3 regions of the Streptomyces sp. NBC_01450 genome follow, and region 3 is predicted to be linked to each of the others. Evidence: riboswitches for the same ligand, from Rfam matches in the RefSeq annotation. Region 3 holds a riboswitch; each other region holds the start of a gene.
What was found. A riboswitch is a leader RNA that binds a small molecule or an ion and turns the genes downstream of it on or off. The one in region 3 is predicted to bind cobalamin.

Region 1 (9,810 bases), 8.8 Mb from region 3:
CGATCTTCTTGCTGATGGCGTAGCGCGCGGTGTCCTGCTGCACGGGCACGGTGACGAACTCGCCACCGGTCGGCACCGGCGCCGAACCGCCGTTCTGCCCGGGAATGCTGACGACCCCGTACGGGAACCCGGCCTTCTCCGCGTTGGCGAGCTGCCAGGTGCCGTTCTCACCGAAGGCGTAGTCGCCGGTGGCGAACTCCTGCCAGCTGGTGGTCTGGGTGTTGTTCAGGACGTCCTTGGGCGCGAGTCCCTCGTCGACCCACTGCTTCCACAGCGACAGCGCGGCCACGCTCTTCGGCGAGTCGAGGTGGGTGAGATCGCCGCCCGCGCCCCAGAACCACGGCAGGAACTGGAAGCTGCCCTCCTCCGTGCCGATCGCCGAGAAGGTGATGCCCTTCCTCCCGGCCGACTTGACCTTCTTCAGGGCGGCCGTGAGCGACGCCCAGTCCTTGATGGAGGCGGGGTCGACATGGGCGGCCGTCAGGACCTTCTCGTTGTAGTAGAGGGCCAGTGTGTTGGCGCCGATCGGCACACCGTAGGAGGCGCCGTCGATGGTGCCCGCGCCGATGATGTTCTTCTGGATCGCGGACGTGTCCAGACCGAGTTCGCTCGTCTTGTTGAGGATCCCCGCCTCCACCAGTGTGGAGACGACCGGGTTGTCCACGAGCATCACGTCGGGCGCGTTGCCCTGCTGCGATGCCAGCAGCGCCTTGTTGCCCAGGTCGGTGGTGTCGTAGCCGGTGCGCTTGATCTTGACGCCCGCCGTGGTACCGCACTGGGCGACGCGCTTGCCCCAGTCCGAGGAGGTGTCGAACTGCGGGTACGGGTCCCAGAAGGTGTACGTCGCCGACTTGCCGGAGGAGGCGGAGGAACCCGAACCACCGCCCCCGCAGGCCGCGACGGAGGCGAGGGTGCCGACGGCGACACAGGTGGCGAGGAGGGTTCTGCGGGTGTTTCGCATTGCGGTGACCTCGTTGTCATGAGTGGTCATGCGGGGTGACGGGGCTGACGGGGGTGACAGAGGTGACGGGGTGCGCAGGGGGCCGGAATCAGGAGGTGGGCAGCCAGACGCGCATGCTGCCGTCCCGCCGGTTGGCCCAGGCGTAGTAGGGGATCGCGGTGAGTTCGACGGGCGCGCCCGAGGGCACGCGGTCAGGGGCGGCGTCGGCGGAGCGGTAGGGCCACCAGCCGACGTCCGGGACCGGGCGCCGATGCCCCGTGGCGACCACGGTGGTCACACCGCCGAGCAGATCCGGCCGTTGCTTCACGGCGAGGGGGTGCGCCGTGTCGATGACGACGTCGTCCAGACCGCCCCCGGGGTGGTCCACCTGCTCCAGGCAGTACACGAGCGGGCCCCGCTCGATCGCCACACAGCCGCGGACCGCGTCGACCCGGGGGTCGGCCGCGGTGAGGCGGGGCTCCAGGCCGAGTTCGAGGACGACCCGGTCGCCCGGTGCCCAGGTGCGTTCCAGGCGCAGCCAGCCGTCGGCGACGGGGGCGTCGTTCTGGTCGTACGTCCGGTCGCCGCACCGGACGCGGTACTCGTGGCACCACTGCGGGACGCGCAGGGACAGCGTCCAGGGCCGCTCCCGCGGGGTCTCCTCGACGGTCAGGGACACCGCGCCGTGCCAGGGGTAGTCGGTCTCGGCGGCCACGGTGACGGGCGTGCCGGCGAGGTCACCCCGGTAGTGGCCGCTGACGTACTGGTGGATCTGCAGGCCCTGGCCCCCGGCGTCGGTCGAGGACAGGTAGTGCTCGAGTCCGGCCAGGAGTCGCATCACGTTCGGGGGGCAGCAGGCGCAGCGGAACCAGCGGGTGCGGCGGGCCGACTGATCGCCACCCAGATCCGTGTGGCCGTCGCGGACCTGGAGCGGATTGACGTACAACCAGCTCTCGCCGTCCAGCGAGACACCGGCGAGGAACCCGTTGTAGAGAGTGCGCTCGATCAGGTCGCTGTAGCGGGCCTCGCCGGTGAGCAGGGCCATGCGCCAGCTCCACTGGATCGAGGCGATGGCGGCGCAGGTCTCGCAGTAGGCACGTTCGTTGGGCAGCTCGAACGGGTCGCCGAAGTCCTCCTTGTCGTGGTGCGCCCCGAGACCACCGGTCAGATGGGTCTTGGTCGTGGTCATCGCCCGCCACAACCGCTCGGCGGCGGAGCGCAGTTCGGCGTCGCCCGTCTCGGTGGCCACGTCCGTCGCGCCCGCCAGCAGATACAACTGGCGCACGGCGTGCCCTTCGACGGTGACCGCCTCGCGCAGCGGCACGCGGTCCTGGCAGTACGCCTCGCCGCCGAGCAGGCCGTGGCCGTAACGGTCGACGAAGTAGCCGGCGAGATCCAGATAGCGCCGCTCACCGGTCTCCCGGTACAGCTCGACCAGGGCGGTCTCCACCTCGGGGTGGCCGTCGATGCCGTCGATCGGCCGGCCACTGCCGGGAAGGCCGAAGACGGAGTCGATGTGGTCGGCGAAACGGCTTGCCACGGCGAGAAGTTCATCGCGCCCGGTCGCCCGGTGATGGGCCACCGCCGCCTGGATCAGATGGCCCGCGCAGTACAACTCGTGGCCCCAGCGCAGGTCCTGGTAGCGCTCGCCGTTCCGGCGGACCTGGAACCAGGTGTTGAGGTAGCCGTCGGACTGTTGCGCGCCGGCGACCAGAGCGATGATCCGATCCACGTCGGCGGCGAGCTCACGCAGGTCGGGGCTGCTGTCCTCACCGTCGGCCGACGGCCCGCTCTGGGCGAGCTGCCAGGCGGCGGCCTCCAGCCACTTGTAGACGTCGGTGTCGACGAAGGGGTACACGCCCTGGAACTCGCCCTGTGCCGTGCCCGCCGCCAGACGCAGGTTGTGCAGGTTTCCCGCGGACTCCAGCAGGGCGGGGCCCTGCGGGATCGAGGTGTGCGCGTTGACCTCACGGCGGTCGTGCCAGAAGCCGGTGCGCACCTCTGCGGCGGCGGGACGCAGCACGGCCTGGGCGTCCGGGCCGAGGCGGACCGGGCCCGCGGGGGCGGCGCCCTCTGCGGGGGAAGCCGAGAGGCCGGTGGGGGAGGGCAGGGCGGAGTCTGTGCGGGGCATGGTTCTCCGGGGAGGTGGTGGCGGGGAGGGGATCGGCATGCGGGGCAGGGCGCGACGGCCCCCGTGCACGAAAGGCGGGAGGTTCTCGGAACTCGTTTGAGCAACCGTTTTTCCTGTCGAGAAGTAGAGGGCAGAGGGGTAGTCGGGTCAAGGGTCACGGCAAGAGATTTTTCTGTTGCCCGGTGGCTGGTACTCACCCCGGGGAGGCTGCGACGATGGACGGGTCGTTGCCATCCAGGAAAAGGTTTGCTCGTGACCGCTGCTCCAGATTCCCGCTCCGCCGGCCCGGCGAAGCTCGCCGACGTCGCCGCCCTGGCGGGCGTCAGCGTGGGTACGGCGTCGAAGGCGCTGAACGGCGGCGGGCGGATGCGCCCCGAAACCCGTCAGCGGGTCCTCGACGCCGTGGACGCACTCGGGTTCCGGCCCAACCAGCACGCGCAGAGCCTGCACACCGGGCGGAGCTGGACGGTCGGGCTGATGACGACCGACGGCATCGGCCGCTTCAGCACCCCCGTACTGCTCGGCGCCGAGGACGCGCTCGGGGCCGGCAAGATCTCCGTGCTGCTGTGCGACACCCGCGGCGACGCGATCCGGGAACAGCATCACTTGCGCAACCTCATGGACCGCCGTGTGGACGGCATCATCGTCACCGGCCGCCGTACGGACCCCCGCCCGCCCCTGAACGGCATCGAGGCCGTCCCCATCGTCTACGCGCTCTCGCCGTCCTCCGACCCGGCCGACACCTCGGTGGTCTCCGACGACCGGGGCGGGGCCGTACTGGCAGTCGAGCACCTGCTGGCCACGGGCCGCACGCGCATCGCGCACATCACCGGCCCGGTACACCACGCGGCCGCCCGCGACCGGGCCCGGCACGCGGTGGAGCATCTGGAGCGGGCCTCCCTCGAACTCGCGACCGGGCGGGTCCACCACGGGGAGTGGAGCGAGGCATGGGGGCGCCGCGCCGCCGACGCGGTGCTGCGCACGGCACCGGACACGGACGCCTTCTTCTGCGGCAACGACCAGATCGCCCGGGGCGTGGCGGACGCGCTGCGCGAGCGGGGGGTCGACGTGCCCGGTGACATCGCGGTCGTCGGTTACGACAACTGGGACACGATGGCCCTGGCCAGCAGGCCGCCCCTCACCACGATCGACATGGACCTCGCCGAGATCGGCCGGATCGCCGCCCTGCGACTCCTCGAAGCCATCGACGCCGACCCGGCGCCGGGGGTGCACACCGTCCCCTGCCGACTGATCGTCCGCGAGTCCAGCTGAGCGTTCCGGGAGGGGGATCGGCGCATCCACGGCGGGCGGATGGCGTGGGCGTCGAGGTGGCGCGAGGCTCGGCCGAGGAGCAGCGGCCCCGCCCTCGCACGGCGGCCCGCGACAACGCGGCCGCGGCGCCCGGCCCCCTTGCCGCGCTCGGCGTTGTCCGCACCGGCGAGCGGGACGACCGCCACGCGTTCGCAGGGCACACTGGCCGGTATGCCTGTCTCGCTGCATCACATCGTCATCGACGCGCACGACCTGCCTGCCCTGGCCCGGTTCTGGGCCGAGGTACTGGGCTGGCGGATTCTGTCCGAGCGGGAGCGGGAGGTGGTGATCGGGCCGGACGAGACCGCGCCGGTGGGCATCTGCTTCATGCCGGTGACGGACCGAAAGGTCGTGAAGAACCGCCTGCACCTCGATCTGACGTCCGCCGCCGAGGACCGGGAGACCGAGATCGAACGCATCCTCGCGCTGGGCGCCCGCCGGGCGGACGTAGGGCAGAGCGGCAGTGAGTCGTGGACCGTGTTCGCCGATCCGGAGGGGAACGAGTTCTGCGTGGTCCGCCCGAAGGAGACCCTCATCAACTAGGGCCCGTCTGACAATTCCCGTCGTCGGAATGCCCGCGGTCGGCGCCTGCTCAGTGAGTGGTGCCTTCGGCGTGGCCGAGCGGTCTTCCGAACGTCACGTTCCAGCGTCCGGCACGCCCGCTGAACTCGACGGCGTTCAGTGGCGGTACGTCGATCCGCCAGAAGGCGGACTCCGGTGCTCCGAGGGCCCGCACGGCCGCGGCTCGTACGACTTCCGGCTCGACCACGGCGACGGTCCGGCCCGAGAGCTGCGCGACCTCATCCAGCCAGACCGTGACCCGCTCGCAGAGGTGGAGCACCGACTCGCCCCCGTGTGGGGCGGCCGTGGGGTCGGCCAGCCAGAGCGCGACGGCGTCCGGTGCTTCGGCGCTGACGTCGGCCAGCGTACGGCCCCGCCAACCGCCCACATCGAGTCCCGTCGGCGCGGTCTCGACCGTGTCGTCGAACCCCAACGCCGAGGCGGTCTCCCGGCATCGCGGGGTGGGGGAGACGAGTGTCCGTTCGGCTGCCCTGAGCGAGCCGGCGGCCGATCGCGCACGCGCGGTGCCGGTCGCGTCGAGCGGGCTTCCGTCGTCGAAGCGTGCCTCCCGCAGCGCCGCACTGATCGCGGGTGAGATCATCATCAATCGGCTGGTCATTCGCCCACTCTCATGTCCGACTTCCCTGTCCGTCCGGGGAGTTCGCAGCCCGCGCAGAGCATAGGGCGCATTCCCCGCCACCTTGTGCGCCCTTGGCCGCGCCTCCGCTTCGCGGTACGTTCTCGTCGACATCGACGACGGTCGGCGGAAGCCGGTGAGATTCCGGCACGGTCGCGCCACTGTAAACCGAGTGCCCATGCCTCCTCTTGGCGGCCTGAGAACCGGGCAAGTCAGACCCGCGCCAGTCGTCCTGTGCACCACCGAGACGGGACGCGAGTTCCCCAGGAGGTTCTGCCTTGGCACAGTCCGCTGTTCAGCCGGCCACCACCCCCACCGCCGTACCGGCCAAGCTGCCGATCGCCGCGATCGTCCCCTGGGCGGTCTTCTTCGGCATCCTGATGCTGGTCCTGCTCTACTTCGTCGGCGCCGAGCAGGGCGCCACCTCCCTCGTGTCCGGCGAGAACGTCCACGAGTGGGTCCACGACGCCCGCCACCTGCTCGGCTTTCCCTGCCACTGACGGCGACGAGGAAACGTCCTGAAGCACCCGCCAGCCCGTTAGCCCCCCAAGCTGCCGTCCGTCGGCGGCCCCGACACGACTACGGCCCCGATCGCCATGGTGATCGGGGCCGTTGCGTCTGTCCCCTCTTGTGAGGGAAACCCGCACGGTCGGCCGCGCTGCTCATGCCGAGCGCGGGTGATCGGGCGTGTCGTGGAGGGCGGCGAGGTGCTCGAGCAGCAGGCCTTCACGAGTGGACCAAGGGCAGACCTCGACCGCCTTGGCCTCGCAGGCCTCCATGAGGGCCTCGGCCACCAGGGCTCCGGCCAGGGACTGTTCGGCACGGTGCCGGGAGATGCCAGGGAGCTTGGCGCGGCGGACCGGATTCGCGGCCGCCAGTACCGGGACGCACGCACGCAACTGGGCCAGGCCCAGCTTCCGTTGCGAGCGGTGTGCCTTGCCTCTGGCGGCGGCGAGCCGGGCGAGCTGCTCGAACGTCTTGGAGCAGGCCAGCACGCGTGTCCCCGGTTCCGCCCGAGGCAGGTCGGGGACGGCTTCCAGCTTTCGACGCAGATACCGACGGATCTCGTTGAGCCCCTGTTTCGACGGGGCGATGCCGCCGGGCAGCCAGTCACGGGTGATTCTGCGGGCGCCCAGGGGCAGGGAGTGGACGCTGTGCGGCTGGTCTCCGGTACCCGAGGCGATCTCCACGGTGCCGCCGCCGACGTCGAGGACCAGCAGGCGCCCGGCCGTCGGGCCCGCCCACTGGCGGGCCGCCACATAGGCGAGCCGCGCTTCTTCTTCGCCGTCCAGCACGCTCAGTCGGGTACCCGTTCGCCTGGCCACACGCCGGATGACCTCGTCGCGGTTGGGTGCGTCCCGGATGACGGAGGTGGCGAAAGCGAACATGTCGGTTTCGCGCAGTCGAGGGTCGGAGGCGACCGCCTGGGCCACGGCGCGCTCGACGCTCTCCACCCCGGCCTCGTCGAGTCGACCCTTCCGGTCGAGCGTCTCGTGCAGTCGCAGACGCACCTTGTGGGAGAACACCGGCTCCATCACCGTGCCCGGCCGCGACCGCACCACCGTGAGCAGAGCGCTGTGGCACCCGACGTCAAGTACACCGGCCTGCCGCATCCAACCGCCTCCCCTGGTCTCTGTTTCCTCCATGCCGGACCCGATCGAAATCGTCTCCCCATGCTCCGACGGCCCCGCCACCGATGCGACGGGACTTCCGGTCCACTGCGTGCGCGTCCCCTCACCAACCGTGAACACTACGTGCCGCCCGGACAAGGCTGGGCCACAGCCGATTTCGAACCCGGGCGCAGGAAGAGCGACCTCACGCCCCCGGCCCCTGCGTGGCATCGATCTCGCTGACAAGGACCTCGATGCGGGCCTTGATCTCGTCCCGGATGGGGCGCACGGACTCCACACCCTTGCCTGCCGGGTCCTCCAGGGCCCAGTCGAGGTACTTCTTGCCAGGGAAGACGGGACAGGCGTCGCCGCAGCCCATGGTGATCACATAGTCGGACGCCTGGACGGCCTCGGTGGTGAGGATCTTCGGCTTCTGGGCGGCGATGTCGACGCCGACCTCCAGCATGGCCTCGACCGCGGCCGGGTTGACCTGCTCGCCCGGGATCGAGCCGGCCGAGCGGACCTCGATCCGGTCGCCCGCGAGCTGCGAAAGGAAGCCCGCGGCCATCTGTGAACGCCCGGCGTTGTGCACACAGACGAACAGCACGGAGGCGAGCGGAGTGGCAGACATCGGTACTTCTTTCGCGGTCAACAGCCGTACGGGGGTGAGTGCCGGCCGGAAGGGTGCGAACCCTGGTCGGCGCGGGCCGGAACTCGTATCAGCCTCGAGTGATGTGACAGTATCAGTCCATGCTGACGTCAGCCGATGCTGATCTGATACGGGTCCTGGCCGACCCGCTCAGGCTCCGGATCGTGACCCTTCTCGCCCGGGAGACGCTCTGCACCACGCACCTGATCGAGGAGACGGGCGCCAAGCAGACCAATCTCTCCAACCACCTGAAGGTGCTGCGGGAGTCCGGGATCGTGGAGACGGAGCCGTGCGGCCGGTTCGTCTACTACCGGCTCAAGCCCGAGGCCCTTGCCTCCCTCGCCGGTCAGTTCACCGACCTCGCCGAAGCCGCGCGTACCACCGTCGAGAACAACACCAAGCGGTCCTGCCCCTGACCGCCGGAGAGTTAGGGTGCGCTGGTCAGTGTCTGGGAGTCGAGGAGGTCCTCGCTGTACAGGTCCTGCACCCAGTTGGTCTGGTAGATGGTCTCCAGATACCGCTCACCCAGATCCGGGGCGATGGCCACCGCGGTCAACCCCCGTCCCTTTTCCCGGCCAAGCCAGTCCATCGCGCCGCTGACCACGGTGCCGGTGGACCCCCCGAACAGGAACCCGCGCCTGGCCAGCCGATGGCAGGTCCGGATGGTGTCGGTCTCCGCCACGCGCACCACGTCGTCCACATAGGACTCGTCCAGGAGCGGCGGCCGCCTGCTCGCGCCCAGGCCGGGAATCATCCGCCGGCCGGCGGCGCCCCCGAACGTCACCGATCCCACGCTGTCGACGGCCACGATGCGCACCGGGCGGTGCCACTCGCGGAAGTAGCGCGCGCAGCCCATCAGGGTTCCGGTGGTGCCGGCCCCGACGAACAGCACATCCAGTTCCGGGAACTGCCGGGCGATGGCCGGCGCGGTCCTGCGGTAGTGGGCCATGCTGTTGCCGGGGTTGGTGTACTGGTTGAGCCACACATAGCGGTCGTCGGAGGCACACAGCGCGCGCACGTGGTCGATGCGTGCGCCGAGGAAGCCGCTGACGGGGTCGGGCTCGGTGATGAGGTGGACCTGGCTTCCCAGGGATTCCATCATCAGCCTGGTCGCCAGGTTGCAGCGGGAGTCGGTCACACACAGGAACCGGTAGCCCTTGGCGGCCGCGATCATGCTCAGGGCCACGCCCAGGTTGCCCGAGGACGACTCGACCAGAACCGAGTCCGGCGTCAGCAGGCCGTCGCGTTCGGCGGCTTCGACCATTTCGGTGGCGGCCTTGAGTTTGATCGATCCGGCGAAATTGAAGCCCTCGCACTTGAGGAACAGTGATTGCCCGAAGATTCCCTCAAGGTCGACGAAGAGGTCGTCCTCGTTGAAGTCCTGGGGAACGGATATGACGGGCATGGTCGGCTCCTTGACTGTGGTGAGGGGACTGCCTTCCGGCCGTTGATCCGTCTGGGTGCGGCCCGGGAGGAATTCGGTGTGGCGAGTTGCGACTCGCCGGAACTTCTCCAGTACGCCCGAATCCGGGCAGCCTTGTCATGCCACCGAAATTCGGGGCTTGACATGCGCTCTCTTCGCGCATAAGTGGCCGTTCCAGGGGTGAAACAGCGCGCATGGGCGGGCCCTACCCGGGCTGGAGCAAGGGGGCTGCCGGCCCTCATGGCCTGCCCCACTCAGGTATCCGCTCCCCACCCGGACACCGCTGGACGAGGCGGCGACGTTCAGCGCAATTCCCGGGTGTTTTCCCCTCGGATCGAACGGGCGCCTGTGAGATGCGGTCGTAAGTCGGGCGACGCGCACGGAAAGCAAGGGATCGCAGGGCGATGACCGGCAAAATGGGCGGGCTATCAAGGCCGGTGTGCTGCGTCAAGCCCCGAAATTCAGGGGCAGGACAGGAACTCCCCGGCCGGGCCTACTGGAGAGGCGGACACCACGAATCCGTCCGCACCTACCGCCGCTGAACGAAA
Region 2 (9,810 bases), 880 kb from region 3:
AGCTTCTTGTCGGCGTTCGGCTTGTGCTTCAACCGGGCGTGCCGTACGGCGATTCCGGCGACCCGCGCGGCGCGCTCGGGGTCGGCGACGTAGACCGGGACGTCGTCGGGACCCTGCTCCTTGAAGGAGAAGGGGACGGTGATCAGGCGGCCGTCGAACTCGGGGATCGCGACCTGCATCGCCGCGTCCATGGGGGAGAGGGCGGCGTCCGAGGCGTCCCAGGCACTCCTGGACGAGGTCAGGCAGAGTCCTTGCAGCACGGGGACGTTCAGGTCGGCGAGCGCGCCGATGTCCCAGGCCTCCTCGTCGCCGCCCGCGGAGGCCTCCGAGGCGTGCGTGCCGCCCGCCGCGAGCACGGTGGCGACCAGCGTGTCGGCCTTGCCGAGGATCTCGTACAGGCCCGCGTCGGCGCCGCGCAGCGAACCGCAGTACACGGCCAGCGCGTTGGCGCCGCGCGCCTCGATCGCGTCGCACAGCGTGTCCACGAACGCGGTGTTGCCGGACAGCTGGTGGGCCCGGTAGAAGAGCACGCCGACGGTCGGGCGGCCCTCGACGAACGCGCGCTCGCCGTGGACGCCGTACTCCGGCATCTTCCGGGGCTCCTCGAAGCCCTCACCCGTGAGCAGCACGGTGTCGGAGAGGAACCGGGCCAGTTCGGTGAGGTTGTCCGGGCCGCCCTGGACCAGGTAGCGCAGCGCCTCGGCGACGACACCGGCGGGCACCGACGACTCGGCCATCAGTTCGGCGTCGGGCACGGACTCCCCGCCCAGCAGCACGGTGGGGATGCCCGAGGCCTTCAGCTTCCGCAGCCCCTCCTCCCAGGCGCGCTTGCCGCCGAGGAGTCGTACGACGGCGATGTCCGCGCCCTCGACGAGAGAGGGGAGTTCGCCCTCGACGTCCACCCGGGTCGGGTTGCCGATGCGGTACGCGGCGCCGGAGGCACGTGCCGCCAGCAGATCGGTGTCGGCGGTCGACAACAACAACACTGTGCTCATGCGGGCGCTCCCGGTGGAATGAAAGGCAGTCCTTGCGGCGCGCCCGACTCGATGAGCCGCCACAGCGCGTCCGTGTCCGCGTGTTCCTCGATCAGATCGCCGAGCCGGTCCAGCTGCTCCTCGCGCAGCGCGGCGAACGACGTGTCGGCGGCCGGCACGAATCGGCGGCCCGCGGCGGCCGCCACCTCGCGCAGGAAGGCACGCCGGAAGCCGTCCGACTCCAGCGCCCCGTGCCAGTGCGTGCCCCAGACGGCACCGACCCGGCACCCGTCCAGACCGTGTCCGTCGTCATCGGAGATGAACGCGTCACCGCCCATGACTTCGGCGACACCGTGATGGATCTCGTACCCCTCGACGTGCTCGCCGAGGGCCTCCCCGACGGGCCGGGTCAGGGTCTTCTCGCGTGCGAACCGCACGCGGACGGGGAGGAGTCCGAGCCCGTCGACATGACCGGCGCGTGACTCGACCTCGTCCTGGATGTGCTCGCCGAGGATCTGGAAGCCACCGCAGATGCCCAGTACGGGCCGGCCTTCGGCGGCCGTGCGCACGACGGCGTCCGCGAGTCCACGCTCGCGCAGCCACTCCAGCGCCTTCACCGTCCCCCGGGTTCCGGGGACGACGACGAGGTCGGCGTCGGCCAGCTCCTCGGCCCGGTCCACGAACCGCACGACGACACCCGGTTCGGCGGCCAGCGCGTCCACGTCCGTGAAGTTGGACATGAGCGGGATCGCGCAGACGGCGACGCGCAGCACGTCCTCGCCGACGGGGGAGGTCACCCGGGACTCCCGGACCGCTCCCCGCAACGACACCCGCAGCCCGTCCTCCTCGTCGATGCCGAGGCCGTGCTGGAACGGCAGGACGCCGTACGTACGCCGCCCGGTGAGGCCGTGGAGCATGTCGAGTCCCGGCTCCAGCAGGGAGACCTCCCCTCTGAACTTGTTGACGAGGAACCCGGCGACGAACTCCTGGTCCTCGCGCGACAGCAGCGCGACCGTCCCGAAGAACGAGGCGAACACACCCCCGCGGTCGATGTCGCCGACGACGAGCACGGGCAGCCGCGCATTGCGCGCGATCCCCATGTTCACGATGTCGGTCCGCCGCAGATTGATCTCGGCAGGACTGCCGGCCCCCTCACAGATCACCGCGTCATACGTGCCCCGCAACTCGGCGAGGCAGTCCAGCACCGTGGTGAGAAGGGCTTCCTGCCGCCCGCCGTGGTAGCCACGGGCGGTCATCTCGCCCACGGGCTTTCCCATGAGGACGACCTGACTGCTGCGGTCGCTGCCCGGCTTGAGCAGCACGGGGTTCATGAGCGCGCTCGGCTCCACCCGGGCGGCCTGCGCCTGCATGGCCTGCGCGCGCCCTATCTCGGCGCCCTCGCGCGTCACGAACGAGTTCAGGGACATGTTCTGCGCCTTGAAGGGCGCGACCTTGACGCCCTGCCGCACCAGCCACCGGCAGATCCCGGCGGTCACGACGCTCTTGCCGGCGTCGGAGGTGGTCCCGGCGACGAGCAGCCCGCCGCTCATGACGTACGCCCCTTCCTGAGAAGCCTCTGTACGAGCAGCCGCCCGCCGGCACTCACGCCGAGGGCGAGCCAGCCGACGCGCCGTGACAGCCGTACGGCTCGTTCGATGTCGTCGACGTGCACGGCGCGCCCGGCGCCGTTGAGTTCGGGACGGTGCTCGACGCGCCCGCCGTAGGAGAGGGTGCCGCCCAGGCGCACCCCGAGCGCCCCCGCGAACGAGGCCTCCACGGGCCCGGCGTTGGGGCTCGGATGCTTGACGGCATCGACGCGCCAGGCCCTCGCGGCCCCGCGTGGGCTGTCACCCGCGAGGGCGGCGAGCACGGCGGTGAGACGTGCCCCCGGCCATCCGGCGACATCGTCGAGCCGCGCGGAGGCCCACCCGTACCGCCGGTACCTGGGGGACTTGTGACCGACCATGGCGTCAAGGGTGTTGACGGCCCGAAAGCCCACGAGCCCCGGGACTCCGCCCACGGCCCCCCACACCAGGGCGCCCACGACGGCGTCGGAGGTGTTCTCGGCGACGGACTCGACGACGGCGCGTGCGATGCCGTCGGCGTCCAGGGCCTGGGGATCCCGCCCGCACAGATGCGGCAGCCGCTCCCGGGCCGTCTCGATCTCCCCGTCCGCGAGGGCGTCACCGATGGCCCGGGCCTCCCGCCCGAGCGTGGTGCCCCCGACGACGGCCCAGGTGGCGGCGGCCGTCAGCGCGACGGACGCGGCACGTGAGGGGCGTACGGCACGGGACGCGACGGCGGCGAGTCCGGCGGCACCGCCCACACATACGGCGGTGTGCAGGGCGCCCCACCCACGGTGGTCCCGCCACAGCACCCGCTCCACGGCTCCCGCGGCCCGCCCGAACACGGCGACCGGATGCCCCCGGCGGGGATCGCCGAGCAGCAGATCGCCGAGGAGGCCGGCGGCGGCGCCGTACGCGAAGACGCGATCGGCACGCACGGGGTCAGCCGACCGTCAGGTCGGGTGGAACCGTCGCTCGCAGGGCACTTGGGCAGCCGCGCATGGCGTTATGTCCTCACTCAGGGTGTCCACGCCCTGGTTCGACGAGACCGGCGGGGAGAGTTCCTGGCTCCCGGGGAGTTACTTCCCCGGTCACAGTGGCGGGACCGCGCCGGATTCACACCGGCTTCCTCTTCTGTCGCCGTACTTGGCTCCGGCAGTCCACCACGGGTTGGAAGACCCGTCAACTTGCTGTTGACCTGCACGGGGAGAGTGTGCGAAGGCCCACATACAGGTGGGGTGCGGGACGGTGATCCGTCCCGCACCCCACTCGAAGTGGTGCCCGTTTTGGGTTACTTGCCGACGATCAGGAAGATGCCGTACGCCACCGCCGCGGCGCACGCCGCGAAGCAGACGTACGCGCCGGTGACCGCGAGGGTCGCGGAGCCGCCCTGGGCGGACGCGGACTCGCGCTTGGAGAGGCCGACGATGCCGAGGGTGAAGAGGCCGACGAGGCCGACGGTGGTCACGAGGCTGACTCCGAAGACGGAGCCGAGGGCTGCCCAGTCGATGTGCATGCTGTTCTGTCCTTACACCGTGGCCGGGCGGGTGGGCTCCGCGTCCGGGGACGGGATGGTGGTCTTCAGGTCGCCGGACAGGTCGCCGGTGACGGGGCCCGCGGGCGGCGGGGTGACGGCGGCCATCGCGGTGGTGACGACGCCCGCGGGCTCGGCGGCCCCGTAGTCGATGGCATTGACGTTGTCGACGGTGACCGGCTGGCGGCGGGAGAGCTTCCAGATGGTGCCGGCGCCGGCGACGAGCAGCGCCCCGGTGAGGACGATGCCCCACGTGCCCTGCTTGGTCAGGAACTCGGCGGAGGCACCGGCCAGGCCGGCGGCCGGCAGGGTCAGGCCCCAGGCGACGAACATCCGGGTCGCGGTCGACCAGCGGACCACACCGCCCTTGCGGCCGATGCCCGAGCCCATCACCGCGCCGGAACAGACCTGAGTGGTGGAGAGGGAGAAGCCGATGTGCGAGGAGGCCAGGATGGCCGTCGCGGCGCTGGTCTGGGCGGCGAAGCCCTGCGGCGGCGCGAGGTCCGTGAGGCCCTTGCCCATGGTGCGGATGATGCGCCAGCCGCCCAGGTAGGTACCGAGCGCGATGGCCGTACCGGCCGAGACGATGACCCACAGCGGGGGGTTCGAGCCCGGGGCTATGACGCCGCCGGTGACCAGCGCGAGGGTGATGATGCCCATCGTCTTCTGGGCGTCGTTCGTGCCGTGTGCCAGGGAGACCAGGCCGGCGGAGGCGATCTGGCCGGCGCGGTAGCCCTTGGCGGTCGCCTTCTCGTCGGCGCGGTTGCCGATCCGGTACGTCAGCCGGGTGGCCAGCATCGCGGCGAGTCCGGCCACGATGGGCGCGGCGACCGCGGGGATCAGCACCTTGGTGACGACGGTCGAGCCGTTCACCGACGACCAGCCGGCCGACATGACCGCGGCGCCGATCAGGCCGCCGAACAGTGCGTGGGAGGAGCTGGAGGGCAGACCCAGAAGCCAGGTCAGCAGATTCCAGAGGATGGCGCCGACGAGCGCCGCGAAGATCACCTGGACGCGAATGCCCTCTTCGTTGATGATCCCGCCGGAAATCGTCTTGGCGACCTCCACGGAGAGGAACGCGCCGACGAGGTTCAGCACGGCGGACATGGCCACCGCCGTCTTGGGCTTCAGAGCGCCGGTCGAGATGGTCGTCGCCATCGCGTTGGCAGTGTCGTGGAAACCGTTCGTGAAATCGAACACGAGAGCGGTGACGATCACGATTCCGAGGAGGAGCGTGATGTGTTCCATTTACCCAGGCTTCTGTTTGGCGTCAGTGGCAGGTGGACCGTAGGCAACCTGAGTGAACGGAAGATGAACTGGGGCGGGCGTTGGGGTGTATCAAACGGTGGACCGCCCCTCCGCTTGTAAGGGTCAGTGTGCGGGAGGGGCGGCCCGATGGTTTACCAGATGTTCGAACGGAGGCGGAATTTCGGGTTCCGCCGAGGGGTCTTCGAGGGTGCCTAGCCCTTGGCGAACCGCTTGAGCTGGGTCAGGGATCCGTTGAAGAGATTCTGGTCACCCGGGAGCGTGCCGCTGTTGTCGTACTGCCAGAACGTCCACATCGACCAGCCGGCCGGCAACGCGCCCGTGTCCGCGGAGTCGTAGCGGGCGAGCCACAAGGCGTGGTTCGCGGCGAAGGCGCTGCTGCCGCCGGTGCAGGTGTTCCACCAGTGGGTGGTCGTGTAGATGACCGGACGGCGGCCGGTCTCCTGTTCGAGTTCGTCGCTGAACGCCTGGATCCAGCTCACGATCCCGGCCTTGCTGAGGCCGTAGCACTTGTGCTTCTTGTCGTACGGGTTGTACTCGATGTCGAGCGCGGGCGGCAGCGTCCAGCCGTCCGCGCGCCAGGCGCCGCCGTTGCGCACGAAGTACGCGGCCTGGGTGGCGCCGGACGACTTGTCCGGCACCGCGAAGTGGTAGGCGCCGCGGAGGATCCCCGCGTCGCGCGCCCCGTTGTACTGCCGGCCGAAGTAGGGATTGCGGTACGTGTGGGATTCGGTCGCCTTCACATAGACGAACCGGGCGCCCTTGGCCTTCGCGCCCCGCCAGTCGACGTTCTTCTGGTGCGAGGAGACGTCGTGGCCCTTGGGTTTGGCCGCCGCCGCGACCGGGGCCCCGGCGAGAGCGGTCCCCGCGGCGGTGAGTGCCGCGACGGCTGCCGCCGCCGCGAGGACGCGGGCACGACGAAGGAGTGGTTTGTGATCACGGGCCATATTTCCCCCCGGAATGGCGACGTGCGTGACAAATCCCCCAGAGGCTATTGGAAGATCGTTGAAAGGCCATCGATCGCCAGCCAATCACCCCGAGAGGGTGCTATGTCCCGCTATGTGCCCTTACGGACGTTTGGCTTCCGCCCTAAAGTGCCCTCGCCGACAGCCGGTTGACGCCCGCGCCTGGCAGGATCGCCGCATGGCTGAGCAGCGGCGGGACGCACGGGAAGTGCGGGACGCGAGGCAGAGCGCGCCGGGCGCGCACCAGCGGGAGGTGGCGGCCGCGTGGGACGAGCTCGTCGCGACGGCCCTCCGGACGGTGGCCGACGGACTGGTCGTCGGTACGTCGGGCAACGTCTCCGTCCGCGTCGGCGACATGGTCCTGGTCACGCCGACGGGAGTGCCGTACGACCGGCTGAGACCCGAAGACGCCGTCGGCGTGGACCTCGAGGGCCGGCAGGTCCTCGGTTCGCTCGCCGCGACGAGCGAACTGCCGATGCACCTCGCGATCCACCGCGCCACCGACGCGCGGGCCGTCGTCCACACCCACGCCGCGCACGCGACGGCCGTCTCGACCCTCGTCACCGAGCTCCCCCTCATCCACTACATGACGGGCGCGCTCGGCGGACCGGTCCGAGTTGCCCCCTATGCGACCTACGGGACCCCGGAGTTGGCCGAGAACATGCTCCAGGCCCTCACCGGCCGCACGGCCTGCCTCCTCCAGAACCACGGCACCATCGCCTACGGAGCCTCACTGGCCCAGGCGTTCGACCGCACCGCCCAACTGGAATGGATGTCCCGCGTCTGGCTCCTGGCGTCCTCCGTGCCCGGCCTCTCCCCGACGCTGCTCTCGCCGGAACAGGTGGGCGAGGCGGGGGAGCGGCTGCGGCGCTACGGGCAGGACGGCGGGGCCGGTCCCCGCTGATCCGGCGCGGTGCGGCGACCCGGAGGCGGGAGTCCGTCGCCCGCTCCCGCTGGCCGACCCGGCGCCGCGCCGGGAGACTGAACCCGTGCGTACTGTCAAAGCGACGGCCGCGGCCGTCTCCGTAGCCCTGGCCGCGGGCGCGGCCTCCGTGGCGGCGGGCCGGTTCGCCAGCGACGCCGCGCTGAAGGCGCCGCCCGGCAGGCCGCTGCCGACCGAGCCCCGGCTCACCGTGCACTCCACGGCCGCGGGCCGGATCACGCTCACCCGTGACCTGGCCTCCCTGCGCCCGGGAAGGTACGGCCTCACGGGCGACGGCTCGCACGCGGTCGTCGGCCCCGTCCTGGATGCCGCACCCCACACCGCCGACACGGTCGTACGCCGCCTCGAACGCGTCACCCACGGCACCCTGGAGGCCGGTGACAAGGCGTGGCTCACCCCGAACCTGCACATCGGCAACCCCGGCAGCGCCCTCGGCCTCGACCACGCCGACGTGGACATCCCCGGCGAGCTCGGCCCGCTGCCCGCCTGGTTCGTGCCCGGCACCCGCACCACCTGGGTGATCACGGTGCACGGGCTCGGCACCACCCGCGAGCACCCCATGAACGTGATGGAGTTCCTGCACCGAAACCGGCTCCCCGTGCTCGACCTCGCCTACCGCGGCGACCTCGGCGCACCCCGCTCCCCGGACGGCCTCAGCCACCTCGGCGAGACCGAGTGGCGCGACCTGGACGCCGCCGTGCGCTACGCCGTGCGCTACGGCGCCGACGAGGTCGTCCTGTACGGCTGGTCCATCGGCGCCACCATGGCCCTGCGCACCGCCGCGCACTCCGCCCTGCGCGACCGGATCTCCGGGCTGATCCTGGACTCGCCCGTCCTCGACTGGGGAGCCACGTTGCGCGCCCTCGCCTCGGCCCGCCGCACCCCCAGCGTCCTGCTGCCCCTCGCGGTCCGCGCCGCCCAGGGCCGCACCGGTCTGCACGGCGACCGGATCCGGGAGGCCGCCGACCCCGGCCGGCTCAAGATCCCGACCCTGATCGTGCACGGCCCGGACGACACCATCGCCCCCTGGGGCCCCTCACGCCGCCTAGCCGAGCGCCGTCCGGACCTGGTCACCCTCCACACGGTCCCGCACGCCTCCCACGGCGCCATGTGGAACGCCGCCCCGAACTACGAAGAGGCCCTACGCCGCTTCCTCACCCCCCTGATGTAGCCACCCCCGATGTAGCCACCCCGCTGACGTAGCCACCCCGCTCCACGACGACCTCCGGGCCCAGACCCCGCGAAGGCCCCGCGCACGCCCGCGCGACCATGCCCCGCACCCCCGGCGGAGCTGCCCCCCAAGCCTTCCGGTTGGGATCCGGTCAACTCGTACGAGGCCTCGCTCACACGTGTCGAGCCCCCTCGGAACCCCGTCCATTGGCCACCCCTGTCGCCTGCTGTGACATTCCGTTTGGGTTTTCGGACCGTCAACCGGAAGACTGCACCCGTGACGTCCCGTAACCCGCGCGACTCCAGGCTCCGACTCGTCCGCCCGCGCACCCTGGCTTCCGCCCCCCGAGCGGTGACCCAGCGCAGCTCGCGCCGACCCGCACCCCGGCCCCCCGAGGGCACTCCGCCGCCCGCGGAACTGGCCCGCATGGCCCGCACCGGCCTCGCCGCCGCGGCCCGCGTCGCCCGCTGGGCCGACGCCTCGCTCGGCCCGGGGAGCGACGGCGCGACCCCCGACGGCCAGGGCACCCTCGCCGACGCGACCGCCGAACGGGCCGCCGAGGAGTTGGGCCTGACCCCGGCTCAGGTCCGCGCGGACTGGGACACCGCACGCCTCGCCGGCCTCGTCGAGGTGCACGGCGACATCGCCCGCCCCGGCTGGCGACTGCGCGCCTGGAACCGCGACGACAGCGCCGTTCTGCGCGGCTGGGTCGCCCTCTTCGACGCCTGGTCGCTCGCCCACCCGGAACCGGCCGACCGCGAGGCGTCCGCCGTCGCCGAGGTCGTCTCCGCGATGCCCCAGGTGCTCTCCTTCCTCCAGCTCTCCGCCGGGCCCGTCCCCATGGAGCAGCTCCTCGACCTCCTCGAGCAGCGCGTCATCGAACTGCGCACCGAGCGCTGTGAGATCCCCTACGGTCCCCAGCCGGAGCCCGCCCCGGAGGCCACCGAGATCGCGGACGCCCCCCTCGCGCCCCTCCTCGACTGGGCCCTGCACGCGCTCGCCTCCGTCGGCGCGCTCACCTGCGCCGAAGGACAGGCCACGCTCACCCCGCTCGGCAGCTGGGCGGTCTGGGTCAAGCTGGAGCAGATCTGCGTCGCCGCGCAGAGCCCCGCCGGGAACATCGAGCAGCCCGCCTCGGACATGCTCCGCGGCTGCGCCCAGCTGCGCCCGAACGCGGCCCGCGCCGAGTACCGCGCCTGGCTCGCCGCCCGCCCCGTCGGCAGCGCCGTCACCGAACTCCTCGAAGCCGCCCGCGGCGAGGACGCCCTCACCCGCGGCCTCGCCTTCGAGGCGCTGCGCGTGGTCGGCGCCCCCGCCGAGCCCGACGTACGCGCCGTGGCCGAGGAGTCCTGGCTGCGCCCCTACGCCCTGCTGTGGCTCGCCGAGCACGAC
Region 3 (9,810 bases):
CAGTTGCGCAGTGCCGCGGCGGCGGCGTTGACGTTGCCGACCACGGGCAGGGGGTCGAGGGAGCCGGCGCCGGTGGTGTAGAGGAGGGTGCCGGTGCCGGCCTCGCGCATCGCGGGCAGTACGGCCTTGGTCGCGGCGATCGCCCCGTACAGCTGGAACTCGATCTCGTGCTGGATGTGGGAGTAGTCGCTCTCGGCCGGGGTGGTCAGGACGACCTGGCCGAACGTCCCCAGCGGCGAGTACTCCAGCACGTCGATGCCGCCGAACCGTGCCGCGGCGTCCTTCAGTGCCTGGGCGAGGGCGTCGCGGTCGAGGACGTCGGCCGGGAAGGCGGCGGCGGTGATGCCCTCTGCGGTGAGCGTGCCGACGAGGTCGTCGAGCTTCTCGCTGTTGCGGGAGACGAGGGCGACGTCGTAGCCCTGGGTGCCGAAGGTGCGGGCGATGGCCAGGCCCAGCTGGGGGCCGGCTCCGACGATGGCGATGCTGCTCACAGCGATCCTTTCGCAAAGCCTCGGTGAGGGAGGCGAGTAATTTGGATAGCCCTATCCGATTCTAGATCCGGATAGGGCTTACCGGTTCGACGTGTCGACCGTACCACGGAAAATGGATAGGTCCTTCCGATTGCTAGACTGTCGGTATGACTCCTGGCGCCCGGAATCCTGACGACACCGCCGCTCAGCCGCTGCGCAGCGACGCCGAGCGCAACCGGGGCAGGATCATCGCGGCCGCGCGCAGCGTGTTCGCGCGCGACGGGCTCAACGCCTCCATGGCCTCGGTGGCCCGCGAGGCGGGTGTCGGGATCGCCACGATCTTCCGCCACTTCCCGGCCAAGGAAGACCTGGTCGCCGCCGTCTTCGCCGACCGTATGGACGCCTACGCCGACGCGGTCGCCGTCGCCCTGGACGATCCCGACCCCTGGCACGGCTTCGTCGGCTACATCGAGGCCGCCTGCGCGATGCAGGCCGCCGACTACGGCTTCGCCGACGTGCTGACCACGACCTTCCCCACCGCCAAGGCGCTGGAGGCGCGCCGCAACGAGGCGTACGAGGGCATGGTGCGGCTCATCGGCCGCGCCAAGGAGACCGGCCGGTTGCGTGAGGACTTCGACCCCTCGGACCTGGTGCTGCTCCACATGGCGAACGCCGGCGTCGTCAACGCGACCGGAGACGCCGCGCCCGACGCCTGGCGCCGTGTCGTGGCCCTGTTCGTCCAGTCCTTCGAGGCCCCCGCCCGGGGCCCGCTGCCCGCCTCGCCCGAGCACGAGGCCCTTTACAGGGCCATGCTCCGCGCCGCCCCGGCAGGCCCCGTGGCCCCCGCCCCGAACAGCAAGAGCTGACCTTGGGGATGGGGCCTGGGTTCGGCCCCCACTGATGGTGGCGCAGAATGTCTCGACCACTGCTTTCGGGAACGCGGCGTTGGGGACCATCCTGTCGTCCCGACGGTCAACCCGGCCTTGTTGCATCGGATTTCGTTGGCCTCAAGTGGACTCGTTGTTGGTGTGAGCAGCGAACATGGCGCAGGTGTCGAAGGCACCGGGGTGCGTGCCTGCACGCCCGGTGCCGGGGCGGTCCGGTCTGGCCGAGGAGGCTGCCGCCGGTGGCGTCGATGAACGCTCCTGTGATCCAGCGGGCCTGGTCGGTGGCGAGGAAGGTGACGACGTCGGCGACCTCCTCCGGCTCACCGACGCGCTTGAACGCCGACAGCTGCGACATCCGCTCGCGAGCCTCGGGGATCTTGAAGATCGCGTTTCCGTTGTCCGTGATACCGGTGGCGACCCGGGTCAGGCCGGACGAGATGTTGATGACGCGCCCTCGGTCGGGGATCAGTCCGAGGGCCCGCTGGGTGATGAGGAAGGGGCGCCGAGTTCGGCGGCGATGGTGAACGCCCGGCCGCCGTTCACGTGGATGAGTGCGGAGGTCTCCTGCGCGGCCTGTTCGTTGTGCGCGTAGCGCACGGCGACCAGGGCTCCCTCGCGTGCCAGGCCGACGGCCGAGCCCCGGCCGGGCCGTGGCATGCCCGACGGTGGAGGCATCTGCCGTCAGGCGGCGCTCCGCCGTGTGGACCGTCAGCTGGTTGCCGGGGCGAGGATCTGACGTGCGGCGAGGTGGGCGATCTTCCACCGCCCGTTGTCGAGTCGGTAGTGATCGGAGAGTTCGAAGATGTGGCCGCCGTATCCGAGCAGGGTGATGGTTCCCTGGGCGGTGGTGTCGCTGATGGCGGGGAAGTGCTGGGCGGCCACGGCGTGGCGGATGGTCACCTCGGGGCCGAGGCGGGCGTTGAGCTCCTCCAGGATCTCGGCATGGCCCCGCAGCTCGCGTCCGTGCACCTCGTACAGCGCGTCGGCGGCGAGGAATTCGAGTACCGCGGCGTGCTCGCGGCGGTCGTAATGATGGTAGAGAGCCGTGTTGAGCCTGGTCAGTGCCCAGGCGGTCGCATCCTCCGGAGTCATCCCGTCCGCTCCTCCGAGGCGATGCTGTCCGGGCCGGCGCGGGTCTTGAGGAGGAAGTCGAACTCCATCGTGCTCCAGGACCGGCCCGACGGGGTCCGCCAACAGCGTCCAGTCGTTCTCGCGGGTCTTGGTGAAGCCCAGCCCTGGGTCGACGATCATTTGGGAGAGGTCGATCCTGGCGGACACCACGATGCCCATCTGGGGTTCGACTTCCTTGACAACCGCCAGCCGGGGGCGCCTTCCTCGAGCCGGCTGCATGCTGGTGAGCCCGCACCGCTGTCGAGTCCACCGACACGTCCCAGTCGATGCCGCCCGCGGCGTCCTCGGCAGCCTGGATGTGAGGCAGCAGCATCGCCCAGGTTCCATCGGCTGACCATCGGCGATGACGTCTATAGACCGTCTCCCAGGGCCCGAACCGCTCCGGCAGGTCCCTCCACCGCACACCCGTCCGCACCCGGTACAGCACCCCGCCGATCACCGACGGTGATCACTCCACCGCCCCACACACGCATCACTACGAGGCAAGAACGACATCAGCCGATCCCACTCCGCATTCGCCAGATCCCCACGACCCATACAGCCAGCCTGACGCCCACAGCCCACTCACGTCGGGAGATCCGAGAAACAGCGCCTACCCGCCGTTGGCGGACTGGCCGTTCAAGGCCGGGCCCAGGTCCACCGGGGTGGACGTGGGGTTCGGCGGCGGAGCGAGGACGATCGGGGCCTGGCCGGCCGGCGGGACCGGCGGGGTCATGTCCGACTTGGGCAGCTTCGGCGGGGTGGTCTGGTTGAACAGCGTGGTGTCGAAGTCGACCAGGCCGGTCTTCTCCATCACCGTGATGTGATCCAGGACGGTGTCGTTGGCCTGGTCGGCCAGGGCGCGCACCAGCGTGTTCTTCGTCGTCGAGCGGATCTTTGCCACGGTGTTGAAGATCGAACCGTGCGTCTGGCGAAGAATGTTGGCGAAGTCGATGTCGAACTGCTTGCCGCTGTCCGCCTTGAGGGTGGTGACGAAACCTTCCTGCTGCGGACTGGCCACGTTGGGCAGCGTCACGTTCAGCATCGGCGCGATCTTGCGGCAGGTCGCGTCCAGCGCCGCGTGTCCGTCGATCAGGTGCTGACTGGCGGTGAGGACCCCCTTGCTCTGTCCCTTCTGGAGCCCGATCTGCCCCACCGGGTGCTCCCACAGGCCGGCAGCGCGCACCGCCACCACGAAGGCCCTGTCCCCCTCGGTCAACGGCCCCCACTGGGTGTTGGCAATGATCCGGTCGTTCGAGGTCGACACGGTGTCAACTCCGAGCATCGACGGGTAGATCAGTGCGCCAAGTGTCAGGGCCAGCGCGCCCCCTACGAAGATACCGCCCACCATGTTCAGCGAACGCTGCACCATTCCTCCTGCCCGTCAAGAAATCCGCCGATCCGTCATCGTCCGACTGGGGCGGACGAAGAGCATTACGTGCGCGGTGCCGTTCAGGTTCACCCGGCCCGGAAAAAGGGTTCATGAACGGCGCACGGGAAGGGCGTGAGTGTGCGGGACGACGGCACGCGGCGTCTTCGGATGTTCCGGGTGTCAGGCGGGTTCAGGGCGAGGACGGCCGGGCAGTGCGGGTGTCCTGCGGCGAGACCAGGAGCTGCGGGTCGGCAGATCCGGCCTCAGCGCGCTGCCCGGTTCCACGAAGCTGCCCAGCCCGGCGTCGGCGATCGGGCGCACCGAGTCCTCGAACACGGCGGTGATGTCCATCATTCCGCGCGGTGGAGAGCCGTGACGCGCTCGTCACGCAGTACGTGGACACCGGGACGGATGCTCGACGGCCCAGAAGCCGACTGCACCGTCTCGCTCCCGGAACCGGGCGAATCGCGCCGCGCGATCCTCGACACCTAGACGAGTCATTCCGAATGCTGACGGTGTGTCTGGGAACGCAGACAGGGCGTCCAAGATTCGTTGTGTGACGAACAACCTAGACGCCCTGCTGACCGCACTGTACGTGAAGATCGACGACGAGATCGGAGGTAGCCGATGGCTTGGCCGACCGCCGCAGCTGACGGATTCTGAGCTGGTCACCCTTGCCGTCGCCCAGGCGCTGCTGGGCTTCACCTCGGAGTCGCGCTGGCTGCGGTTCGTGGACTCCCGACTGGGAGCGATGTTCCCGTACGTGCCCAGGCAGCCGGGCTGGAACAAGCGGCTGCGGGCAGCGTTGCCACTGGTCAAGAGGGCAATACGACTGCTGGCCGTCGATACGGACTTCTGGTTCGACAACCACTGGATCATCGACTCCACACCGGTGGAGTGCGGCCGCTCGCGTCCGACGGTGAAGCGGTCGGACATGGCCGGCTGGGCCGGATACGGGTACTGCGCCTCGCACTCCCGGTTCTTCTGGGGCCTGCGCCTGTTCCTGGTATGCACCCCGACCGGGATGCCCATCCTGTGGGCACTGGCGAACCCGAAACTGGATGAGCGGGAGGTGCTGTCGGCGATGCTGGACCGCGAACCGCACCTGTCCACGGACCGGCCGAGCCTGCTGGTGATCGCAGACAAAGGCTTCGCCTCCAAGGAGTTCGAGGCCGATCTGGCCTTCCGGGGCGCGGAGTTGCTGCGTCCTTCTTTCAAGCGCGAGAAGAAGCGCAGGGGCGAGAGCCTCCTGAAGTCGGTGCGACAGCTGATCGAGTCGGTCAACGACACCCTCAAAGGCCAGCTCGACCTGGAACGGCACGGTGGACGGACCTTCGAAGGTGTCGCCGTCCGCGTCGCCCAACGCATCCTCGCGATGGCCGCCGCGATCTGGCACAACCACAAGACCGGCCAGCCCGTCATACGATCCTTGATCGCTTATGACCACTGACCACATCGGAATGACTCGTCTAGACCAAGGGGCATTCCGCCGAGTACCAGGACCAGGCGATCACCGACCTCGGCAGCCCCGCCGCATGACCAGCCGCTCTCCTTGGCCGATTCCAGGGCCTCGAAAACCGTGAGCGCGTCGCGGAGGGCGGCGACGTCGTGTGTGCGAATGAAGTCCGCGCCGCTGCGCGCGGCATACAGCTCCGCCGTCAGTGTGGCTGGACCGATTCCGGAAAGGCCGCTCCCGGTGAGCGTCCGCAGGAACGACTTCCGGGAGGGGGAGATGAGCACCGGTACGTCGAAGCGGGCTTTCAGCCGTTCGAGACCGGCCGGAGTCCTCAGCGACGGTTCGGGGCCGCCGCCCAGGAAGTAGCCCAGTCCCGGGTCTATGACCAACCTGTCGTGACTGATGCCGGCCGCCTCCCAAGCGGCCAGGCGCTCGTCGAAGAACTCCTCGATTCCTCCGCACACTCCCGTGGGATCCGTCAGCACCTTGGTGGCGGGGCGTGACGCTGTACGGGGGAGGACGGCAGGTGCTTCCTCCCCCGGCCGGTGGGGCCTGCGTCAGGACGCGGAGAGTTCCTCACGGACCGCGCGGGCGGCGCCGACCAGGTTCTCCAGCGAGGCGCGGGTCTCGGGCCAGCCGCGGGTCTTCAGGCCGCAGTCGGGGTTGACCCACAGCCGTTCGGCCGGGATGGCCTTCAGCCCGATGCGCAGCAGTTCGGCGGCCTCGTCCGCGCTCGGCACCCGCGGGGAGTGGATGTCGTAGACGCCGGGTCCGGCCTCGCGCGGGTAGCCGTGGTCGGCGAGTTCGCGGGCGACCTGCATGTGCGAGCGGGCGGCTTCCAGGCTGATGACGTCGGCGTCGAGGTCGTCGATGGCCCGGACGATGTCGCCGAACTCGGCGTAGCACATGTGGGTGTGGATCTGGGTGTCCGGACGTACTCCGCTATCCCGTCCCTGGGCGGAATTGAGCAATGCTGCCGTGCAGGCGGGCATCACGGCCGTGTTCTCCGACGTCAGGGCATGAATCGCGCCCGGTGTTGTGCTCCTGCTGCCGAAGGTCCGGAGGGCCGCACTGAAACTCTGACACTGGCACTGAGTGCCATCAAGCATGGATGTCTGCTGACTTCTGCGAATCTTCACAGCGCCTTTTGCCAAGTTCGCGAAGGGGGCGGCGGGTCGTTCGTCGCCTACGCTGACGATCGTCCGTCCCCGGCGACGTGAGGAGCGCGGTGAGCAAGATCTACGCGGGAGCACGGCTGCGGCGGCTGCGCGAGGAACGCCGGATGAGCCAGGCCGAGCTGGCCCGAGTCCTCGGCATCTCGCCCAGTTATCTGAACCAGATGGAGCACGACTCCCGCCCGCTCACCGTGCCGGTCCTGCTCAGGCTCACCGAGACCTTCGGCGTCGACCCGGCCTTCTTTTCGGAGCGTGACACGAGCAGGCTGGTGGCTGATCTGCGCGAGGCATTGGTCGGCGAACTCGCCGAGGCCCGGGTGTCACCGTCCGACCTCACGGACCTCGCCGCGCGCATGCCCGGCGTTGCCCAGGTCCTGCTCGATCTCGGCCGCCGCAACCAGCTCCTGGCCGAACGGCTCGCCGGTACGGCCGACGGTCGGGACGCCGGGCGGGAGGCCTCCCGCTCGCCGCACGAGGAGATCCGCGACTTCTTCTACCGCCGCCAGAACTACCTGCACGACACCGACCTCGCGGCGGAACGGCTGGCCGAGGAGATCGGCGTCCGCCCGGGCGAGGTCGCAAGGGCCCTCGGCGCGCGCCTCACCGATCGGCATGGTGTGCGACTGGCGGCCGAGACCGGCGAGCGCCTGCACCACTACGACGAGCCGAGCCGGACCCTGTTCCTGTCCACACGCCTGCGTCCCGGCCAGCGCGCGTTCCGCATGGCCACTCAGCTCGCCCTGCTCGAATACGGCGACGAACTGGACCGTCAGGCCGGCGAGGACTTCCCGCCCGGTTCCTCCGTCCGTGACCTGGCCCGCATCGGCATCGCCCACTACTTCGCGGCGGCGCTGATTCTGCCGTACACCGCCTGCCACTCGGCCGCAGAAGAGGAACGCTACGACATCGAACGCCTCACCGACCGCTACGGCCTCGGCTACGAGACCGTCTGCCCCCAGAGCGCAGCACCGCCACTCGGCCAGTCCCTGCGGATCGACGAGAACACCAGCACGTTCGTCCCGTATCCAGTGACCGATCGCACGAACTGACCTTACGACGGGCTTGATAGCCTCATCAGGCCAGTCGAGCCACACCCGAGGCCAGGGAATCCGGTGCGAATCCGGAACTGACGCGCAGCGGTGAGGGGGACGGGCGGGGCACAGAACGCCACTGGGAGACCGGGAAGGCGCCCTGTCCGGACGAACCCGAGTCCGAATACCTGCTGGCACCTTCGCGCCCCGCGCGGAGGGACGTCCGTAGGCCAGGCTCCGCGTACGAGCCCCGACCCCGAGGCATGCCCGTGCTCCGCACCCCCGCACTTCTCCTCGCGTCCGCCCTGCTGCTCACCGCCTGTGGCGGCTCGAAGAGCGGCACCGATGACCCCGGGAAGTCCGCCGCCGCGGGCTACCCAGTGACCATCGACAACTGCGGCCACAAGGTCACCTTGAAGTCGGCCCCGAAGCGGGCCGTCTCCCTGAACCAGGGCACCACGGAGATCCTGCTCTCCCTCGGTCTCGCCGAACGCATGGCCGGCACAGCGACCTGGACCGACCCGGTGATGAAGAGGCTGGGGAAGGCCAACGCGTCCGTGCCACGGCTCGCGGACGACGCGCCCTCCTTCGAGAGGGTCCTGGACGCCGAACCCGACTTCGTCACCGCGTCGTTCGTCTCCACCCTCGGCAAGGGTGGCGTAGCCACTCGGTCGCAGTTCGAGGAGCTGGGCGTTCCGACGTACGTCTCGCCCTCCGACTGTTCGGCGGGCAAGGACAACGACGACGGTGGCGACGGATCGCGAAGCACATCGCTCACGCTCGACGTCATGTACGACGAAATACGTGACCTGGCACGGGCGTTCGGCATCGAGCAACGCGGCGAGAAACTCGTCGCCGAGCTGCAGCAGCGGGTGCGCGAAGCCACCGCCGGGCTGCACGCCTCCGGCGTCTCCCTCATGTACTGGTTCGCCAACTCCCAGTCGCCCTACTTGGCCGGCTGCTGTGGCGCGCCGGGCGCCATCACCCGCGCGGTCGGCGCGAAGAACGCCTTCGCCGACACCCACGACGAGTGGCCCCAGATCAGCTGGGAGACCGTCGCCGACCGCGACCCCGGCGTCATCGTGATCGGCGACCTGACCCGCAAGCAGCAGACCGCGGAGACTGCGCAGGCCAAGATCCATTTCCTGGAGACCAACCCCGTCACCCGCAACCTGACCGCGGTGAAGAAGAAGCGGTACGTCCTGCTCAGCGGGCAGGCGATGAACCCGTCCATCCGTACGGTCGAAGGGATCGAGAAGGTCGCCGCCGGGCTGCGGGACTTCGGGCTCGCCAAGTGAGCACCCGTCTCCTGCTGATGACCGGCGGCGGACTGGTCGCGTTGCTCACGTCGGTCGCCGTCGCCGTGACGATCGGGCCCGCCGACATCTCCACGGGCGACGTGTGGGCGTCCGTCGCGGCCCATCTGGGCTTCGGGGACAGCACGTTGGCACCGCTGCGCGACGGCATCGTGTGGAACCTGCGTATGCCCCGGACCCTGCTCGCCGCCGTGTGCGGGGCAGGGCTCGCCGTGTGCGGGGCCGTCATGCAGTCGCTGCTGCGCAACCCGCTGGCCGATCCGTTCGTGCTCGGGGTGTCCTCCGGTGCGTCCACGGGAGCAGTCGCCGTGGTCGTGCTGGGGGTGGGCGGGGGAGTCGTGTCTCTGTCGGCGGGCGCCTTCCTCGGCGCGCTGCTCTCCTTCGTGCTGGTGCTGCTGCTCAGCCACATCCTCGGCGACAGTGTCGACCGTGTGGTGCTGTCCGGGGTCGCGGCCATGCAACTGTTCTCCGCGCTGACCTCGTTCATCGTGCTGACCTCCGCCGACGCTGAGACCACCCGGGGAGTGCTGTTCTGGATGCTGGGTTCCCTCACGGGCGCCGACTGGGACCAGGTGCTGCTCTGCACGGTCGCCTTGGCCGTCGTCCTCCTGGTCTGTCTCGGCCACGCCCGTACCCTGGACGCGTTTGCCTTCGGAGAGGAGACCGCCGCCTCACTCGGAGTCCGCGTCGCCCGCACCCGGCTGATCCTGCTGTGCGTGACCGCGCTGCTCACCGCAGCCCTGGTCAGCTGTGCCGGAGCCATCGGCTTCGTCGGCCTGGTCCTGCCCCACGCGACCCGAGCCCTCACCGGTTCCGGGCACGCCCGCCTCCTGCCAGTCACGGCGCTGACCGGAGCGGTCTTCATGGTGTGGGTGGACACCGTCGCCCGTACCGTCCTCGACCCCCAGGAGGTCCCGGTGGGCGTGGTGACGTCCCTGATCGGTGTGCCGGCGTTCGTAGCCGTGCTCTACCGCGGACGGAGAAGAGTATGAC

Region 1: it holds a riboswitch for cobalamin, as region 3 does, so the genes downstream of both, OG568_RS02415 (CbtB domain-containing protein) here and OG568_RS41535 (ABC transporter substrate-binding protein) in region 3, are expected to answer to the same signal.
Region 2: it holds a riboswitch for cobalamin, as region 3 does, so the genes downstream of both, OG568_RS37435 (cobalamin biosynthesis protein) here and OG568_RS41535 (ABC transporter substrate-binding protein) in region 3, are expected to answer to the same signal.

What each region holds. Positions count from the first base shown of each region.
Region 1 covers NZ_CP109480.1:514,418-524,227, reverse strand. The annotation lists gene OG568_RS02440 (sugar ABC transporter substrate-binding protein) at 1-961, opposite strand, end outside; gene OG568_RS02435 (glycoside hydrolase family 127 protein) at 1,050-3,071, opposite strand; gene OG568_RS02430 (LacI family DNA-binding transcriptional regulator) at 3,324-4,343, shown strand; gene OG568_RS02425 (VOC family protein) at 4,554-4,925, shown strand; gene OG568_RS02420 (histidine phosphatase family protein) at 4,975-5,562, opposite strand; cobalamin riboswitch at 5,662-5,822, shown strand; gene OG568_RS02415 (CbtB domain-containing protein) at 5,859-6,080, shown strand; gene OG568_RS02410 (Ppx/GppA phosphatase family protein) at 6,243-7,193, opposite strand; gene OG568_RS02405 (arsenate reductase ArsC) at 7,396-7,821, opposite strand; gene OG568_RS02400 (ArsR/SmtB family transcription factor) at 7,941-8,255, shown strand; gene sbnA (2,3-diaminopropionate biosynthesis protein SbnA) at 8,267-9,244, opposite strand.
Region 2 covers NZ_CP109480.1:8,429,864-8,439,673, forward strand. The annotation lists gene cobN (cobaltochelatase subunit CobN) at 1-995, opposite strand, end outside; gene OG568_RS37430 (cobyric acid synthase) at 992-2,524, opposite strand; gene OG568_RS37435 (cobalamin biosynthesis protein) at 2,521-3,477, opposite strand; cobalamin riboswitch at 3,579-3,719, opposite strand; gene OG568_RS37440 (hypothetical protein) at 3,831-4,055, opposite strand; gene OG568_RS37445 (inorganic phosphate transporter) at 4,068-5,321, opposite strand; gene OG568_RS37450 (lysozyme) at 5,534-6,286, opposite strand; gene OG568_RS37455 (class II aldolase/adducin family protein) at 6,483-7,208, shown strand; gene OG568_RS37460 (alpha/beta hydrolase family protein) at 7,294-8,418, shown strand; gene OG568_RS37465 (hypothetical protein) at 8,695-9,810, shown strand, end outside.
Region 3 covers NZ_CP109480.1:9,307,656-9,317,465, forward strand. The annotation lists gene OG568_RS41475 (SDR family NAD(P)-dependent oxidoreductase) at 1-491, opposite strand, end outside; gene OG568_RS41480 (TetR/AcrR family transcriptional regulator) at 638-1,336, shown strand; gene OG568_RS41485 (SDR family oxidoreductase) at 1,443-1,847, opposite strand; gene OG568_RS41490 (hypothetical protein) at 1,823-2,014, opposite strand; gene OG568_RS41495 (YybH family protein) at 2,066-2,647, opposite strand; partial or broken gene OG568_RS41500 (transposase) at 2,688-2,927, opposite strand; gene OG568_RS41505 (DUF4142 domain-containing protein) at 3,081-3,839, opposite strand; gene OG568_RS41510 (hypothetical protein) at 4,020-4,193, opposite strand; gene OG568_RS41515 (IS982 family transposase) at 4,396-5,289, shown strand; partial or broken gene OG568_RS41520 (dihydropteroate synthase) at 5,277-5,813, opposite strand; partial or broken gene OG568_RS41525 (5-methyltetrahydropteroyltriglutamate--homocysteine S-methyltransferase) at 5,853-6,239, opposite strand; partial or broken gene OG568_RS41530 (ImmA/IrrE family metallo-endopeptidase) at 6,524-7,423, shown strand; cobalamin riboswitch at 7,534-7,711, shown strand; gene OG568_RS41535 (ABC transporter substrate-binding protein) at 7,765-8,799, shown strand; gene OG568_RS41540 (FecCD family ABC transporter permease) at 8,796-9,809, shown strand; gene OG568_RS41545 (ABC transporter ATP-binding protein) at 9,806-9,810, shown strand, end outside.